DNA from 3 places in the Agrobacterium sp. GD03872 genome. Region 3 is predicted to be linked to each of the others. Evidence: riboswitches for the same ligand, from Rfam matches in the RefSeq annotation. Region 3 holds a riboswitch; each other region holds the start of a gene.
The links. Region 3 has a riboswitch for thiamine pyrophosphate ahead of thiB (thiamine ABC transporter substrate binding subunit). Riboswitches for the same ligand answer to the same signal wherever they lie in the genome.
Positions count from the first base shown of each region.

Region 1: linked by a shared signal. The riboswitch ahead of N5D22_RS22930 (ABC transporter permease) and the one ahead of thiB (thiamine ABC transporter substrate binding subunit) in region 3 are both predicted to bind thiamine pyrophosphate.
Region 2: linked by a shared signal. The riboswitch ahead of thiC (phosphomethylpyrimidine synthase ThiC) and the one ahead of thiB (thiamine ABC transporter substrate binding subunit) in region 3 are both predicted to bind thiamine pyrophosphate.

Region 1 covers NZ_JAOCCY010000016.1:62,528-67,716, forward strand. The annotation lists gene N5D22_RS22925 (alpha-glucosidase) at 1-1,645, shown strand, start outside; TPP riboswitch at 1,682-1,784, shown strand; gene N5D22_RS22930 (ABC transporter permease) at 1,916-2,701, shown strand; gene N5D22_RS22935 (ABC transporter substrate-binding protein) at 2,698-3,648, shown strand; gene N5D22_RS22940 (hydroxyethylthiazole kinase) at 3,645-4,385, shown strand; gene thiE (thiamine phosphate synthase) at 4,372-5,034, shown strand; gene thiD (bifunctional hydroxymethylpyrimidine kinase/phosphomethylpyrimidine kinase) at 5,031-5,189, shown strand, end outside.
Region 2 covers NZ_JAOCCY010000005.1:20,627-25,815, forward strand. The annotation lists gene thiO (glycine oxidase ThiO) at 1-145, opposite strand, end outside; gene thiC (phosphomethylpyrimidine synthase ThiC) at 147-1,970, opposite strand; TPP riboswitch at 2,064-2,175, opposite strand; gene N5D22_RS14030 (acyl carrier protein) at 2,358-2,609, shown strand; gene N5D22_RS14035 (acyl-CoA/acyl-ACP dehydrogenase) at 2,609-3,790, shown strand; gene N5D22_RS14040 (amino acid--[acyl-carrier-protein] ligase) at 3,795-4,703, shown strand; gene N5D22_RS14045 (DUF1839 family protein) at 4,710-5,189, shown strand, end outside.
Region 3 covers NZ_JAOCCY010000005.1:180,208-185,396, reverse strand. The annotation lists gene N5D22_RS14765 (thiamine diphosphokinase) at 46-699, shown strand; gene N5D22_RS14760 (ABC-F family ATP-binding cassette domain-containing protein) at 704-2,530, shown strand; gene N5D22_RS14755 (VOC family protein) at 2,622-3,014, shown strand; TPP riboswitch at 3,060-3,170, shown strand; gene thiB (thiamine ABC transporter substrate binding subunit) at 3,208-4,221, shown strand; gene thiP (thiamine/thiamine pyrophosphate ABC transporter permease ThiP) at 4,241-5,189, shown strand, end outside.

The DNA of each region.
Region 1 (5,189 bases), on a different contig from region 3:
CGAGCAGATGTCGTATTTCGACATGCGCGGTCGCCGCTTTCCGCTCTGGACCTCGGAGCCGGGAGTCGGCCGCGACAAGACTACCGAAATCACCTTCAAGTCCGATGTCAGCGGCAAGGCGGGCGGTGATTATTACAACACCAACTATCCGCAGCCGACTTACCTGTCGTCACGCAGATATGCATTGCACGTGGAAACGACCGCCTATTCCGTCTTCGATTTCCGCAACGGCGATTTCCATGAGATCGAGATATGGGCGATCCCCGAAAAGATCGAATTCTTCGCCGGTGACAGTTTCACCGATATCGTTTCCGCCCTCTCCCTGCGCTTCGGGCGTCAGCCGGAACTGCCGGAATGGGTCTATAACGGCGCGATCATCGGATTAAAGGATGGCGTCAACTCCTTTGCCCGGCTGGAGAAAATTCGCGCGGCCGGAACGAAGGTATCAGGCCTGTGGTGCGAAGACTGGGTGGGGCTTCGCCAGACATCCTTCGGCGCGCGCCTGTTCTGGGACTGGCAGGCGAACGACACCCGCTATCCGCATCTGCGCCAGAAGATCGCCGAGCTTGCCGATCAGGGCATCCGCTTCCTTGGTTATGTGAACCCCTATCTCTGCGTCGACGGCCCGCTTTTCCAGGTAGCCGAAAAAGCCGGTTATTTCGCCACCGGTGCGGACGGCAAGACGGCGCTGGTGGATTTCGGCGAGTTCGATTGCGGTGTGGTCGATTTCACCAATCCGGCTGCGGCCGATTGGTTCGCCGAGGAGATCATCGGCAGGAACATGCTGGATTTCGGCCTTTCCGGCTGGATGGCCGATTTCGGCGAATATCTGCCGATAGACATTACCCTTTCCAACGGCGTGGACGCCAAGCTGATGCACAATGCCTGGCCCACGCTCTGGGCCGAGGTCAATGCAAAGGGTGTCGAAAGCCGGGGCAAGACCGGCGAGGCGCTGTTCTTCATGCGCGCCGGCTTCACCGGCGTGCAGGCGCATTGCCCGCTGATCTGGGGCGGCGACCAGTCCGTCGACTTCTCCCGCCACGACGGCCTAGTCACCGTCATCTGCGGCGCGCTTTCCTCCGGCCTCATGGGCAACGCCTATCACCATTCCGATATTGGCGGATACACCAGCCTGTTCGGCAATGTCCGGACGGCGGAACTCATCATGCGTTGGGCGGAAATGGCCGCCTTCACCCCGGTCATGCGCACCCATGAGGGCAACCGCCCGCGCGACAACCTCCAGATCGATCAGGACGAGGCGGTTCTTGCCCATTTCGCCCGCATGACGTCCATCTATGTCGCCCTCGCCCCCTATCTGAAGTCGCTCTCCACGGAGGCTGCCAAGACCGGCCTGCCGGTGCAGCGGCCGCTCTTCCTGCATTACGAGGACGACCGACAGACCTATGCCATTCAGGACAGCTATCTCTACGGAGCGGACATGCTGGTCGCCCCGGTCTGGAGAGCGGGCGAAACGCAGCGCACGCTCCATCTTCCGGGCAATGGGGAATGGGTGCATCTGTGGAGCGGCGTGCGTCATTCTGGCGGAGGAAAAGTCACCGTGGATACGCCGCTTGGCCAGCCGGCGGTGTTCTATCGTGCCGATAGCAGCCATCGCCAGCTGTTTGAACAGCTTCGCAGCATCTGAGCCGTTGACAGCCAGCTAAAAAAACGACAGTTTCCGACCCATTCCGAGGGGAGCATCTGACGATGCTGAGATGGCGATGAGCCGGACCCTTGAACCTGATCCGGGTCATGCCGGCGTAGGAACGGAAACTGCCGCGCTTTTTTAAATGTGCCGCCCTTTCTCTTCTCCGCGTTTCCCGGATCTCCGTGATTGTCACATCTGGAGATAGAACGATGATGCTGAAAACTTCCGCCCTTCGCACATGGTGCGTTTGCGTCTGAGGTCCGGCTCATGCGTGCCACTCATGCGCTGAACGGTGTCGGTCTTCTGCTTCTTCTCTGGCAGGCGGGGACATGGCTGTTCGCGCCGCCCCGTTACATTCTGCCGTCCCCGGCCGATGTCGCCGGTGCCTTCCTGCGCCAGCCGGGCTTCCTGTTCGGCCAGGCCATGGTGACGTTTGGCGAAATGGCCCTCGGGCTTGCGGCAGGCATCACCGCCGGCATAGCCGTCTCCTTCACAATTGCCGCCATACCGCGCCTTGGCCGCCTCGTCTGGCCCATGGTTCTGGTGTTGCAGGCTTTTCCGGTCTTCGTGCTCGCCCCCATTCTTGTCCTCTGGTTCGGCTTCGGCATGGCCTCGAAAGTGGTGATGACCGCGATCATCATATTCTTTCCGGTCGCTTCCTCCTTCACCGACGGCCTCAATCGCACGGATCGCGCCATTCTCGACGCCGCCTCGCTGACTGAGGCGAGCCACTGGCAGATCCTCACCCGGCTGCGAGCGCCGCTGGCGCTGCCCTCGCTGATTTCAGGCCTGAGGGTGGCCGCACCGCTCGCCCCGCTTGGCGCTGTCATCGGCGAATGGGTGGGCGCATCAGCCGGGCTCGGTTTCGTCATGATCCAGTCCAACGCCCGCATGCAGACCGATACCATGTTCGCCGCCATGGCCATTCTCGCCGTCATGGCGGTGCTGCTACGGCTTGTCGTTGACTTTTCGACCGCCCATCTGGCCCCCTGGGCCAAGGAAACAGAACACACCATTCCTTTCAGATCTTTACGGAGACTTTCGGCACCATGAAACGAACTCTTCTTTCCCTCGTCGTCGCGGCGGCAAGCGTGCTTTCGCCCATGCAATCGCAGGCGGCAGACAAGCTGACCGTGTTGCTCGAGTGGTTCGTGAACCCCGATCATGCGCCGATGGTAATCGCGAAAGAACGCGGCCTGTTTACCGATGCGGGGCTGGAGGTGGAACTGGTTCCGCCCGCAGACCCCTCCGCCGTGCCGCGCCTCGTCTCGGCCAAACAGGCCGATATCGGCGTGCATTACCAGCCGAACCTCTATCTCGATCACGATGCCGGTCTGCCGCTGGTGCGTTTCGGCACGCTGGTCGAAACCCCGCTCAACACTGTCACCGTTCTGGCCGATGGCCCGATCAAGAGCCTGAAAGACCTGAAGGGCAAGAAGGTCGGTTTTTCCGTTTCCGGTTTCGAGGATGCGATGCTGAAGCGCATGCTGGAAAAGGACGGTCTGACGAAGGACGATGTCGAACTCATCAACGTCAACTTCTCGCTCTCGCCGTCGCTGATCGCCGGCAAGGTGGATGCCACGCTTGGCGGCTTCCGCAATTTCGAACTGACGCAGATGAAGCTCGAGGGTCACGAGGGCCGCTCCTTCTTCCCGGAAGAACACGGCGTGCCGGCCTATGACGAACTGATCTTCGTCACCCATCGCGACCTCGTGAAGGACAGCCGCCTGCCGCGTTTCCTCTCCGCCGTGGAACAGGCCGCCATCTTCATCACCAACCACCCGCAGGAATCCTGGCAGCTTTTCATCAAGGCCTATCCGAACCTTGACGATGCGCTGAACAAGCAGGCCTTCTTCGATACGCTGCCGCGTTTCGCCAAGCGCCCGGCCGCGCTCGACCGCACGCGCTACGCCCGTTTCGGCGCCTTCATGCAGGAGATGCAGCTGATCAAGCAGGCGCCGACGGCGGACGACATCGCCGTGGAGCTACAGCAGCCATGACGACGAATTTCCCGACAGCGGCAATCGCCGCCGAGATTCTGGAGCGCGTGCGCAAAATGCGCCCGCGCGTACATTGCCTGATGAACACCGTGGTGCAGAAATTCACCGCGGATGGCATCACGGTCGTCGGCGGCATTCCTTCCATGACCACCTCGCTCGAGGAAATCGAGAGCTTCGTGACGAAGGCGGATGCGCTGACCGTCAATCTCGGCACACTGGATGCCGAGCGGCGCAAGGTCATCCGGCTGGCGATCGAGATCGCCAATGCATCCGGCAAGCCATGGATCGTCGACCCCGTTCATTGCGATTATTCACCGTCGCGCCTGGAATTCGCGCGCGAACTCATCGCACTTTCCCCGACGATCGTGCGTGGCAATCACGCCGAGATGAGCCTGATCGGCGGTATGCCTGGCGTGGTGAGGATCGAGACCGGACCTGTGGATCATCTCAGCGACACGACCCGCAGCGTCAGGATCGTCAACGGCCATCCGTGGATGGCGAAAGTGACCGGAACGGGGTGCCTTTCGGGCGGCGTCATCGCCGCCTTCATGGCTGTCGAAAAAGACGCCCTGACGGCGGCGGCCTCCGCCCTTGCCGTCACCGGCGTTTCCGCCGAACTCGCAGCCAAGCACGCAAGAGGCCCCGGCAGCTTCGAACCGGCGTTTCTGGATGCGCTTTCTGAAATTTCCGGTGAGGACATCACACATCACGCGAGGATAGAGCATGAACAAGGTTGATTACCGCCTCAACGCGCTGGTCGATGCGAGCCTTGGCGATGTCGCGCCGCTGCCGGAGCTTGCTCTGGCGGCCGCACTCAACGGCGCGACCATTCTGCAATATCGCGACAAGCACGGCTCAACGCGCGAGATGATCGAAAACGCCCGCGCCATTCACGAGGCCATCGCCGGCACCGGCGTGCCGCTGGTCATCAACGACCGGGTGGATGTGGCGCTCGCCTCGGGCGCGGACGGGGTGCATCTCGGCGCCGACGACATGGACGCCAAAACCGCAAGGCGCATTCTCGGCGAAAAGGCGATCATCGGCCTCACCGTCAAGAACCGGTCCGATGCCGAGCGGGCGGCCTCCATGCCCGCCGACTATGCCTGCATCGGCGGCGTGTTCGAAACCGTTTCCAAGATCAATCCGGACAAGCCGGTCGGTATCGACGGCTTTACCACGCTGCGCGCCATGCTGAAGGAGTGGAAGCCGGATATGCCGGTCGGCGCTATCGCCGGCATCGATCTTGCCCGTGTGCCGCCGGTCATCGCGGCGGGTGCGGATGGTGTGGCGGTGATTTCCGCCATTTTCCGCGCGGGCGATATTGCCAGCGCAACCAAGGACTTCCGCTCCAAGATTGACGCGGCGCTGAAAGCGAGACAGCCATGACATCAATTGCATTGACCATTGCCGGCTCCGACAGCGGCGGCGGCGCGGGCATCCAGGCGGACATCAAGACCTTCTCCGCGCTCGGCGCCTATGCCGCCAGCGTCATCACCGCCATCACCGCCCAGAACACCAAAGGCGTGACGGCGGTGGAGGAT
Region 2 (5,189 bases), 160 kb from region 3:
GCGCCAGCATGCCGCCCGCATACCAGGATGCACCGCGAAAGGGTTCGGCATTGCGCTCGCAAATCTCCACCGTAAAGCCGTTTCGCGCCAGTTCGAGGGCCGCCGTCAAACCGGCGACCCCCGTTCCCTTGACAAGGACGCGCATGTTACTCGGCATCCGCAGGCGTCGTGAGCGGCATGTAAAGCTCACCACCCTCCTTGAAGCGTGCGGCCATGGCCTCCAACCCTTCCTTCTGCGCCTCCGCGCGGATATCGTGGGAAATCCGCATCGAGCAGAATTTCGGCCCGCACATGGAGCAGAAATGCGCCACCTTGTGCGCCTCCTTCGGCAAGGTCTCGTCATGGAAGGAGCGGGCAGTGTCCGGATCGAGCGATAGGTTGAACTGATCCTCCCAGCGGAACTCGAACCGCGCGCGCGACAGCGCATCGTCCCGGACCTGTGCCGCCGGATGGCCCTTGGCAAGATCGGCGGCGTGGGCCGCGATCTTGTAGGTGATAACACCGACCTTCACGTCGTTGCGATCGGGCAGGCCGAGATGTTCCTTCGGCGTGACGTAGCAGAGCATCGCGGTGCCGAACCAGCCGATCATCGCCGCACCGATGCCGGAGGTGATATGGTCGTAACCCGGCGCAATATCGGTGGTGAGCGGCCCGAGCGTATAGAAGGGCGCTTCGCCGCAGGTCTTCAACTGCTTGTCCATGTTTTCCTTGATCTTGTGCATCGGCACATGGCCGGGGCCCTCGATCATCACCTGGCAATCCTTCGCCCAGGCGATCTGCGTCAACTCGCCGAGCGTCTCCAGCTCCGCGAATTGTGCGGCGTCATTGGCGTCGGCAATCGAGCCGGGACGCAAGCCATCGCCCAGCGAGAAGGAGACATCGTAAACGCGGCAAATGTCGCAAATCTCGTCGAAATGCTCGTAGAGGAAGCTTTCCCTGTGGTGATGCAGACACCATTTGGCCATGATCGAGCCGCCGCGCGAGACGATGCCGGTGACGCGGTTGACGGTGAGAGGGATGTAATGCAGCCGCACGCCGGCATGGATGGTGAAATAATCCACACCCTGCTCCGCCTGTTCGATCAGCGTATCGCGGAACACTTCCCAGTTGAGGTCTTCGGCAATGCCGTTGACCTTCTCCAGCGCCTGATAGAGCGGCACCGTGCCGATCGGCACCGGCGAATTGCGGATGATCCATTCGCGGATATTGTGGATGTTGCGCCCGGTCGACAGGTCCATGACGGTATCCGCACCCCAGCGGATCGCCCAGACCATCTTCTCCACCTCTTCCGCCATGGAGGAGGTGACGGCGGAATTACCGATATTAGCATTGATCTTGACGAGAAAATTACGGCCGATAATCATCGGCTCAAGTTCCGAATGATTGATATTGGCGGGGATGATGGCGCGGCCGGCCGCCACTTCCTGACGCACGAATTCCGCCGTGACGTAGTCAGGAATATGCGCACCGAAACTTTCGCCGTCACGCGCCAGCTTTTCCTTGGCCACCTCGCGCCCGAGATTTTCGCGGATGGCGATGAATTCCATTTCCGGCGTGATGATACCGGCCCGCGCATAGGCAAGCTGGGTCACGGCTTTACCGGCGGTGGCCCTGAGCGGCTGGTGGCGCACCGAAAATTCTGGCGTCAGGCGTTCGCCGGTGGCAAAGCCGTTATCCTCCGGCTTGACGTGCCGGCCGTCATAAGCCTCGACATCACCGCGCGCCACGATCCAGTCATGACGCAGACGCGGCAAACCCTTTTCAATCAGAACGGTATGCGAAGGATCGGTATAGGGACCGGAAGAATCATAAACCGTCACCGGCGGTTCGCCCGCCGTCGGGTGTACGGCGATCTCGCGCATCGGCACACGGATATGCGGATGCAAAATGCCCGACCTGTGGATTTTCGTGGAGGCGGCGTGCGGCCCGGTGGTGACGGCAAGCGGGATATTCTTGGCAGCGATATTCATCTTGAGGCTCCAAAGTTTGACAGTGGAGACCCAGTTCGAGCCGGAATGATGGAAAATACCGTCGCGCCGATAGCGTACGCATACGCCAGCCGACCTCCGGTCTTTGCACCGTCCCTACGCCAGTATGAACTGGATCAGGTTCAACGGGTCACTGCGCATGAAAGCAGAATCTCAGCCCCTTGACGGGACACCCCTGGTGAATGGCCACAGCAAAAAACACCGTCAGGCTTTTGTCAAGGCCGCCGATCTAAGCTTGGCAAAGGTGCGGGAATGGCGCATGCTGCCGTTAGTTGTAATTAACCTAACGGTTTAGGCGAATATTATCGTTTGCTACGTAACGATAAGCACAAACCATCCTGATGTGAAATTCATGGGAGATACGTCGGAATGAACGCGACTATTCGTGAAATACTGGCAAAATTCGGCCAGCTTCCAACCCCCGTCGATACGATTGCAGATGACGCCGATCTTTATGCGGCGGGCCTTTCTTCCTTTGCATCGGTGCAATTGATGCTCGGCATCGAAGAAGCTTTCGATATCGAATTCCCCGACAATCTCTTGAACCGCAAGTCATTTGCCAGCATCAAGGCTATTGAAGACACCGTTAAACTCATTCTGGATGGTAAAGAGGCAGCCTGATGAACGTCACCGTCGCGCCGCAGGATGAAACGCTGTCCGCGCGCGCGGGCCGTGTCGCGGCAATTGCCGCCAAACACGCGGATGAGGTGGATGTCACCGGCCGCTTTCCCCAGGAAGCCGTTGATGCACTGCGGCAGGAACGTCTGCTCGGCATCCAGGTTCCCTATTCGCTGGGCGGCGAAAGCGCTTCCCTGCAGGAAATCGCCGATATCTGCGCCCGCCTCGGCCAGGCCTGTTCCGCAGCCGCGATGATTTTCGCCATGCACCACATCAAGCTGTCGAGCCTTGTGGAACATGGCGAGGCGAGCGAATGGCACGCGGACTTCATGCGCCGCGTGGCGGCGGAACAGCTGCTGCTCGGTTCTGCCACCACGGAAGGCGGCATCGGCGGCAATCTGCGCAACTCCATATGCGCGATAGAGGTCGAAGGCGATGACTGCCGGCTGGAAAAGGACGCCACCGTCATTTCCTACGGCAGCAATGCCGATGCGATCCTCATCACCTCGCGCGCCCACAAGGATGCCGCGCCCGCCGATCAGGTGATGACGGTCTTCCTGAAAAACCAGTACACGCTCGAAAAGACCCATGTCTGGGATACGCTCGGCATGCGCGGCACCTGTTCGGATGGTTTCCTGTTCCGCGGGCAAGCGCCGGCGGCGCAAATATTCCCGAAGCCCTTCGCGGAAATCGCCGCGCAATCCATGCTTGCAAGCTCGCATCTTCTCTGGAGCGCCGTCTGGTATGGCATCGCCTCGGATGCCGTGCTGCGCGCCCAGTCCTTCGTCAGAGCCGCAGCGCGCAAGTCGCCCGGCACCGCCCCTCCCGGCGCGATCCGCCTTGCCGAGGTCTCCACCAAGCTGCAGGTCGTGAAATCCAACATCATCGCCGGCATCAAGGCTTACGAGGATACCAAGAGCGACCCCGAAAAACTGATGTCGATGGCTTTTGCCGTCGCCATGAACAATGTGAAGATCTGCTCTTCGGAAACCATTCTCGAGATCATCGATCACGCCATGCTGGTCTGCGGCATCATGGGCTACAAGAACGGCACGCCCTACAGCCTCGGCCGGCACCTGCGTGACGCGCATTCCGCCCGACTGATGATTTCCAACGACCGTATTCTTGGCAATTCCGCCAATCTCCTGCTGGTTCACAAGCAGGACACCAGCCTCTTGGGATAAGACCATGGACATGCAAACATCGTTTCTCGATCGACTGTTCGAAGAAGGCCTGCTGATTGAAACGGGTGTGGACGGTCTTTATGGACGCAGCGGCCAGTTCGAGGATGTCATTGCCGCCTTCGAGAGGCTGATCGACCGCACGGGCGGCGCTGACGGCGCCGAAGCGATCCGCTTTCCGCCCGGCATCAACCGCGCCTATTTCGAAAAGAGCGGTTACATGAAGAGCTTCCCGCAGCTCGCCGGCACAGTCCATTCCTTCTGCGGCTGTGAGCTCGACCATGTCAGCCTGCTGAAAACCATGGATGAGGGCGGTGACTGGACCAAGGACCAGAAAGCGACAGACATCGTGCTGACGCCGGCGGCCTGCTACCCGCTTTATCCGACGATTGCCAAGCGCGGCGCGCTGCCTGCAGGCGGCGGTCTCTATGACATCCAGTCCTATTGCTTCCGCCATGAACCCTCCAAGGATCCGGCCCGCCAGCAGCTTTTCCGTATGCGCGAATATGTTTGCATGGGAACCGAGGCCAACGTCACCGAATTCCGCCAGACCTGGATGGATCGCGGCGTGGAGATGATGAAGGCGGTCGGGCTCGATGTCACCATCGATGTCGCCAACGATCCCTTCTTCGGCCGCGCCGGCAAGATGCTCGCCAACAACCAGCGCGACCAGAACCTGAAATTCGAACTCTTAATCCCGGTCACGTCAACGACCAGCCCGACGGCCTGCATGAGCTTCAACTACCATCAGGATGCCTTCGGCCAGAAATGGGGCCTCAACCTTGAGAATGGTGACGTCGCCCACACCGCCTGCGTCGGTTTCGGTCTTGAGCGCATCGCGCTGGCGCTGTTTGCCCATCATGGTCTCGATGTGAAGAAATGGCCTTCAAAGGTCGTGGAAACCCTCTGGGGCTGATCATTCATGCGGCAGATTTTCCCCGGTCTCGATCCCAAGAACTATGTGCAGCATCCGCTTCATTCCTCCGAGAGAATGTGGCCGGAAACCAATTGCTACATCGATTTATGGATCGAGGTGCTGGCCTCGAAAGGCTTATCCCCGGAAGCCATGTTCGGTTTCACGCTGACGCAGGATTTCGAAGGCGACCAGTTCACCTTCTTCAAGGTGCCGCTGGAAGACCTCGAGGCGCTTTATGGCGTTCGCGCCACCGAACTTGCGATCTTCGACAGCGTGGAAAACCACATCGAGGCGCAGCTCGCACGCGGCCGCATCTGCCTGATCGAGATGGACAGCTTCTATATGCCGGATACCCATGGGGTGGGCTACCGGAAGGAGCATGGCAAGACCACCATCGCCATCAACCGGCTCGACCTCGCGAAGCGCGAACTCGACTATTTCCACAATGCCGGCTTCTTCCACCTGTCCGGCGAAGACTTCGATGGC
Region 3 (5,189 bases):
GGCTTTCGGCTTTCCATTTTTGGCCGAGGTGCGATAAGGCAGGGCATGGATAAAGAGCGCTTCACCATTCTTCTTGGCGGCGATGTCACGGTGACCGATCGTCTGAAGGCAGCGGTCGCGAACAGCCGCGTGATCGCGGCCGATGGCGGCATGCGCCATGCAGCGCCGCTCGGTCTCAGGCCGGAGCTTTGGGTGGGGGATTTCGATTCCGCCAGCGAAGAGCTGCTCAACGCCTGGCCCGATGTGACGCGGCAACCCTATCCAGCAGCAAAGGCCGTGACGGACGGTGAAATCGCTGTCTCGGAGGCTCTTTCCCGCGGCGCGCATACGCTGATATTGGTGGGTGCTCTCGGCGGGGCTCGAAGCGACCATGCGCTTCAGCACCTGCTTTATGCGGTGGCGCTTGCGGAACGCGGTCTCGATATAACGCTGACCTCCGGTGAAGAGGAAGCGCAGCCGCTGCTTCCCGGCTCACTCAATGTCGACCTGCCGGCTGGCTCGCTGTTTTCGGTTGCCGGGTTCACCGCCCTTGAGGGGCTCGATATCGGCAATGTGCGTTATCCGCTCAAGGATTTCGCGCTTGCTTTCGGCTCCTCCCGCACTATTTCCAATGTCGTGAATGGCGGCCCCGTGCATTTCTCGCTGAAAAGCGGAAAAGCCATCGTGCTCGCCCGCCCCTATGATCTGACCGGAGCCTGACGCCTTGGCACCCCCAATTTTGAAACTCGATGACATCAAGCTGACCTTCGGCGTGACCCCGCTGCTCGATGGAGCCAATCTCCAGGTGGAGCCGGGCGACCGCATCTGTCTCGTCGGGCGCAACGGTTCGGGCAAGTCGACGCTGATGAAGATCGCCGCCGGTCTCGTCGAGGCGCAGTCGGGCGAGGTTTTCCGTCATCCCGCCGCCACCATCCGTTATCTGGAACAGGCGCCGGATTTTGCCGGTTACGACACGGTTCAGGCCTATGCCGAGGCGGGGCTGGGGCCGGGTGACGATCCCTATCGTGTCACCTATCTTCTCGAGCACCTCGGGCTGACGGGACAGGAAAATCCGGTGAGCCTTTCCGGCGGTGAAGCGCGCCGCGCGGCCCTTGCCCGCGTGATGGCGCCGGAGCCCGATATTCTGATGCTGGACGAACCGACCAACCATCTGGATCTGCCCACCATCGAATGGCTTGAAAGCGAGCTGCAGCAGACGCGCAGCGCACTGGTGCTGATTTCGCACGACCGGCGTTTTCTCGAAAAGGTCTCGACCTCGACCGTATGGCTGGATCGTGGCCAGTCGCGCCGTCTCAATCGCGGTTTTGCCCATTTCGAGGAATGGCGAGACAAGGTGCTGGAAGAGGAAGAGCTGGAGCAGCACAAGCTCGGCAAGGCCATCGAGCGCGAAGAACACTGGATGCGTTATGGCGTGACCGCAAGACGCAAGCGCAACATGCGCCGCGTCGGCGAGCTTCAGGCCATGCGTGCGGAATATCGCGGCCATAAGGGGCCGCAGGGTACGGTGCAGGCGACCGCCACCGAAGGGCGGGAATCCGGCAAGCTGGTCATCGAGGCCGATGCCATCACCAAGTCTTATGGCGAGCGCGTGATCGTCGCGCCGTTTTCGCTGCGCGTCCATCGCGGCGATTGCATCGGTTTCGTCGGCCCGAACGGCGCCGGCAAAACCACGCTTCTGAAGATGCTCACAGGCCAGCTTGAGCCCGATAGCGGCACTGTGAAGCTCGGCACCAATCTGGAGATCGCGACGCTTGACCAGAAACGCGAGGATCTCAATCCCAACGATACGCTCGCGCATTATCTGACCGATGGCCGCGGCGAGAATCTGCTGGTCAATGGCGAATTGAAACATGTGACGGGCTATATGAAGGATTTCCTGTTCCAGCCGGAACAGGCCCGCACGCCGATCCGCAACCTTTCCGGCGGCGAGCGCGCCCGTCTTATTCTGGCGCGCATCCTGGCGCGGCCGACCAATCTTCTGATCCTCGACGAGCCGACCAACGATCTCGATATCGAAACGCTCGACCTGTTGCAGGAAATCGTTGCGGGCTTTTCCGGCACAGTCATTCTGGTCAGCCACGATCGCGATTTCCTCGACCGCACCGTCACGTCCACCATCGCGCCCGTTAATCCCGATGAGCCCGATGGACGCTGGATCGAATATGCCGGCGGTTATTCGGACATGATGGCGCAGCGCAAGGGCGCCGCCGAAGAAAAACGCAGGGCTGAGAAACAGGAAAAGGCAAAGGCCGCACCTTCCGTTTCTGCGTCGCAGGATCCTTCGAAGGCTAAAGGCAAGCTTTCTTTCAAGCAGAAATTCGCGCTCGAAAATCTGCCGAAGGAAATGGAAAAGGCCCAGGGCGAAATCGCAAAACGGGAGCAGCGCATGGCCGATCCTCAGCTCTTTACCAAGGACCCGGCCGCCTTCAACACATTGGCGCAGGAGATGGCGAAGCTGCGCGAAAAGCTGGAGCGCATGGAAGAGGAATGGCTGGAACTGGAGATGCTGCGCGAGGAACTGGAGGGCTGAAGGCGGTCGGTCGCAATGCGATCCTTCCCTAGTCTTTGACAGACAGGCGGAATTGCCGTTCTATGCCGGCGTTGTCGGAGGAGTTCTGAAAATGCGCATGATTTTCGTCAATCTGCCGGTCAAGAATATCGAGACATCGAGAAACTTCTTCACGGCTCTCGGTTTCAGCTTCAATCCGGAATATTCGGATGACCGCACGCTCTGCATGATCGTTGAGGAGAACATCTTCGTGATGTTGCTCCAGGAAGAGCGTTTTCGCGATTTCATCAATGGGGATATCGCTGACGCCAAGAGCAGCACCGAGGTTCTGACCTGTCTTTCCGCCGGAAGCCGCGAGGAAATCGACCGGATGATCGCAACCGCGCTTGCATCTGGCGGCAACGGCTGGAAACCGGTTCAGGACCATGGCTTCATGTATGCCGGCAGTTTTCAGGATCCCGACGGGCACGTCTGGGAACTGGTGCACATGACGGGGCAGGGCTGATCCCGGCCATCTTGCCAAGCAGAGACGACGGGACTACATCATCATCATGATCTAACGGGGTGTCTTTTGTGCTTTCGTGCAAAAGGCTGAGAGGCTTGCCAACCCGAAGAACCTGATCCGGTTCATACCGGCGGAGGGATTAGACGGCTTTCGGACAGGCGGCTATTTCCCTTTTTGTTGTGAGGAGATACCCGTGCGCCGTCGTTTTTTTCTGAATTCCCTGGTTGCCGCTTCGCTGTTTATGCCCGGTCTTGCCGCCGCGAAGGACAGGCAAGAACTGACCGTCTACACCTATGAAAGCTTCGTCTCCGAATGGGGGCCGGGTCCCAAGGTGAAGGAAGCTTTCGAAAAGGTCTGCGGCTGCACGGTCAATTTTGTGGGTGTCGCGGATGGCGTGGCGTTGCTCAATCGCCTGAAGCTTGAAGGGGCGGGGTCCAGGGCGGATGTGGTGGTCGGTCTCGACACCAATCTTGTCGCGGAAGCGAAACAGACCGGTCTTTTCGATGTCAACGGTATCGACGCATCGGCTGCCAAGGTGCCGGGCGGTTACAAGGATGATGTTTTCGTGCCCTATGATTACGGCCATTTCGCCGTCATCTATGATACGCAGACGGTGAAAAATCCGCCGGCGAGCCTTAAGGACCTCGTGGAAGGCGATCCCTCGCAGAAGATCGCCATTCAGGACCCTCGCACGTCCACGCCCGGGCTGGGCCTGCTCTTGTGGGTGAAGTCTGTTTATGGCGACAAGGCGCCGGAGGCCTGGGCGAAGCTCAGGAAGCGCATTCTGACCGTTACGCCGGGCTGGTCGGAATCCTACGGGCTTTTCACCAAGGGTGAGGTGCCGATGGTGCTCTCCTACACCACCTCGCCGGCCTATCACATGGTCGCGGAAAAGACGGACCGTTATCAGGCGGCCGCGTTTTCCGAAGGGCACTACATCCAGATCGAAGTATCAGGCCTCCTCAAGAACGCGCCGCACAAGGAGCTGGCAAAGCAGTTCCTTGCTTTCACGCTGACGTCGGGTTTTCAGGACGCCATTCCGGAAAATAACTGGATGATGCCAGTCGCAGCGACTTCCAAGCCGTTGCCCGAGGCATTTTCAAAGCTGGTCGTGCCGCAGAAGACCTTTCTGATGGACCCGGAAGAGGTGGCGAAGAACCGCAAGGCGTGGATCGACGAGTGGCTTGCGGCCATGAGCATGAACTGACGAAGAGGCGCGCCCAGGCATGATGCTGCGTCGCGACTACAGGCGGTCGATCATTTTCGGGATGGTGGCCTTCGCCGCCGTTTTCCTGTTCATGGCGCTCGCCGTCGCGGCTCTGCTCTCCTTTGATTCCGGCGCATCCGTTACCGGAATCAGCGATGCCTATACGCTGCGCATCCTGCGCTTCACGCTCTATCAGGCAATGCTTTCCACGGTTCTTTCCATTGTTCTCGGCCTGCCGGTGGCATTGGCGCTTTCCCGTCGCAAAGACTTTCCGGGGAGGATCTGGATCATCAGGCTGATGGCGGTGCCGATGGGGCTGCCGGTGATTGTCGGCGCCTTCGGCATTATCGCCATCTGGGGCAGGCAGGGCGTCCTGAATACGGCCCTCGTTTTTATTGGCGCCGATGAGCCTTTCAGCATTTACGGCCTTTCCGGCATTCTTGTCGCCCACGTGTTTTTCAATCTGCCGCTGGCGGTACGGCTGATGCTGGCCGGGCTGGAGCGCATTCCCGGTGAATACTGGCGCATGGCGGCAAGCCTCGGCATGGGGCAGGTGTCGGTTTTCCGTTTCATCGAATGGCCTGCGGTATCGAAGCTCGTTCCGGGCATCGCCGGGCTCATCTTCATGCTCTGCGCCACCAGCTTCACGCTGGTGCTTCTGTTGGGCGGCGGGCCGGCGGCGACGACGCTGGAGGTAGCGATCTATCAGGCGCTACGGTTCGATTTCGATCCGCAGCGGGCGATTGCGCTTTCGGTCTTGCAGATCGTTCTCACCGCAGTTCTGCTTGGCCTGCTGGCCCTTTTTCCATCGCCGGAAGCGGAAATCTCCTCGCTTGGTCGTCCCATCAGTCGTTTCGATGGCAAGACCGCCAGCGCGCGCCTTTGGGACGGGACGGCAATCCTCTTTGCGGTTCTGCTTGTCGGCCTGCCGCTTGTCGCGATAGCTGTCTCGGGCCTGAGGGCCGATC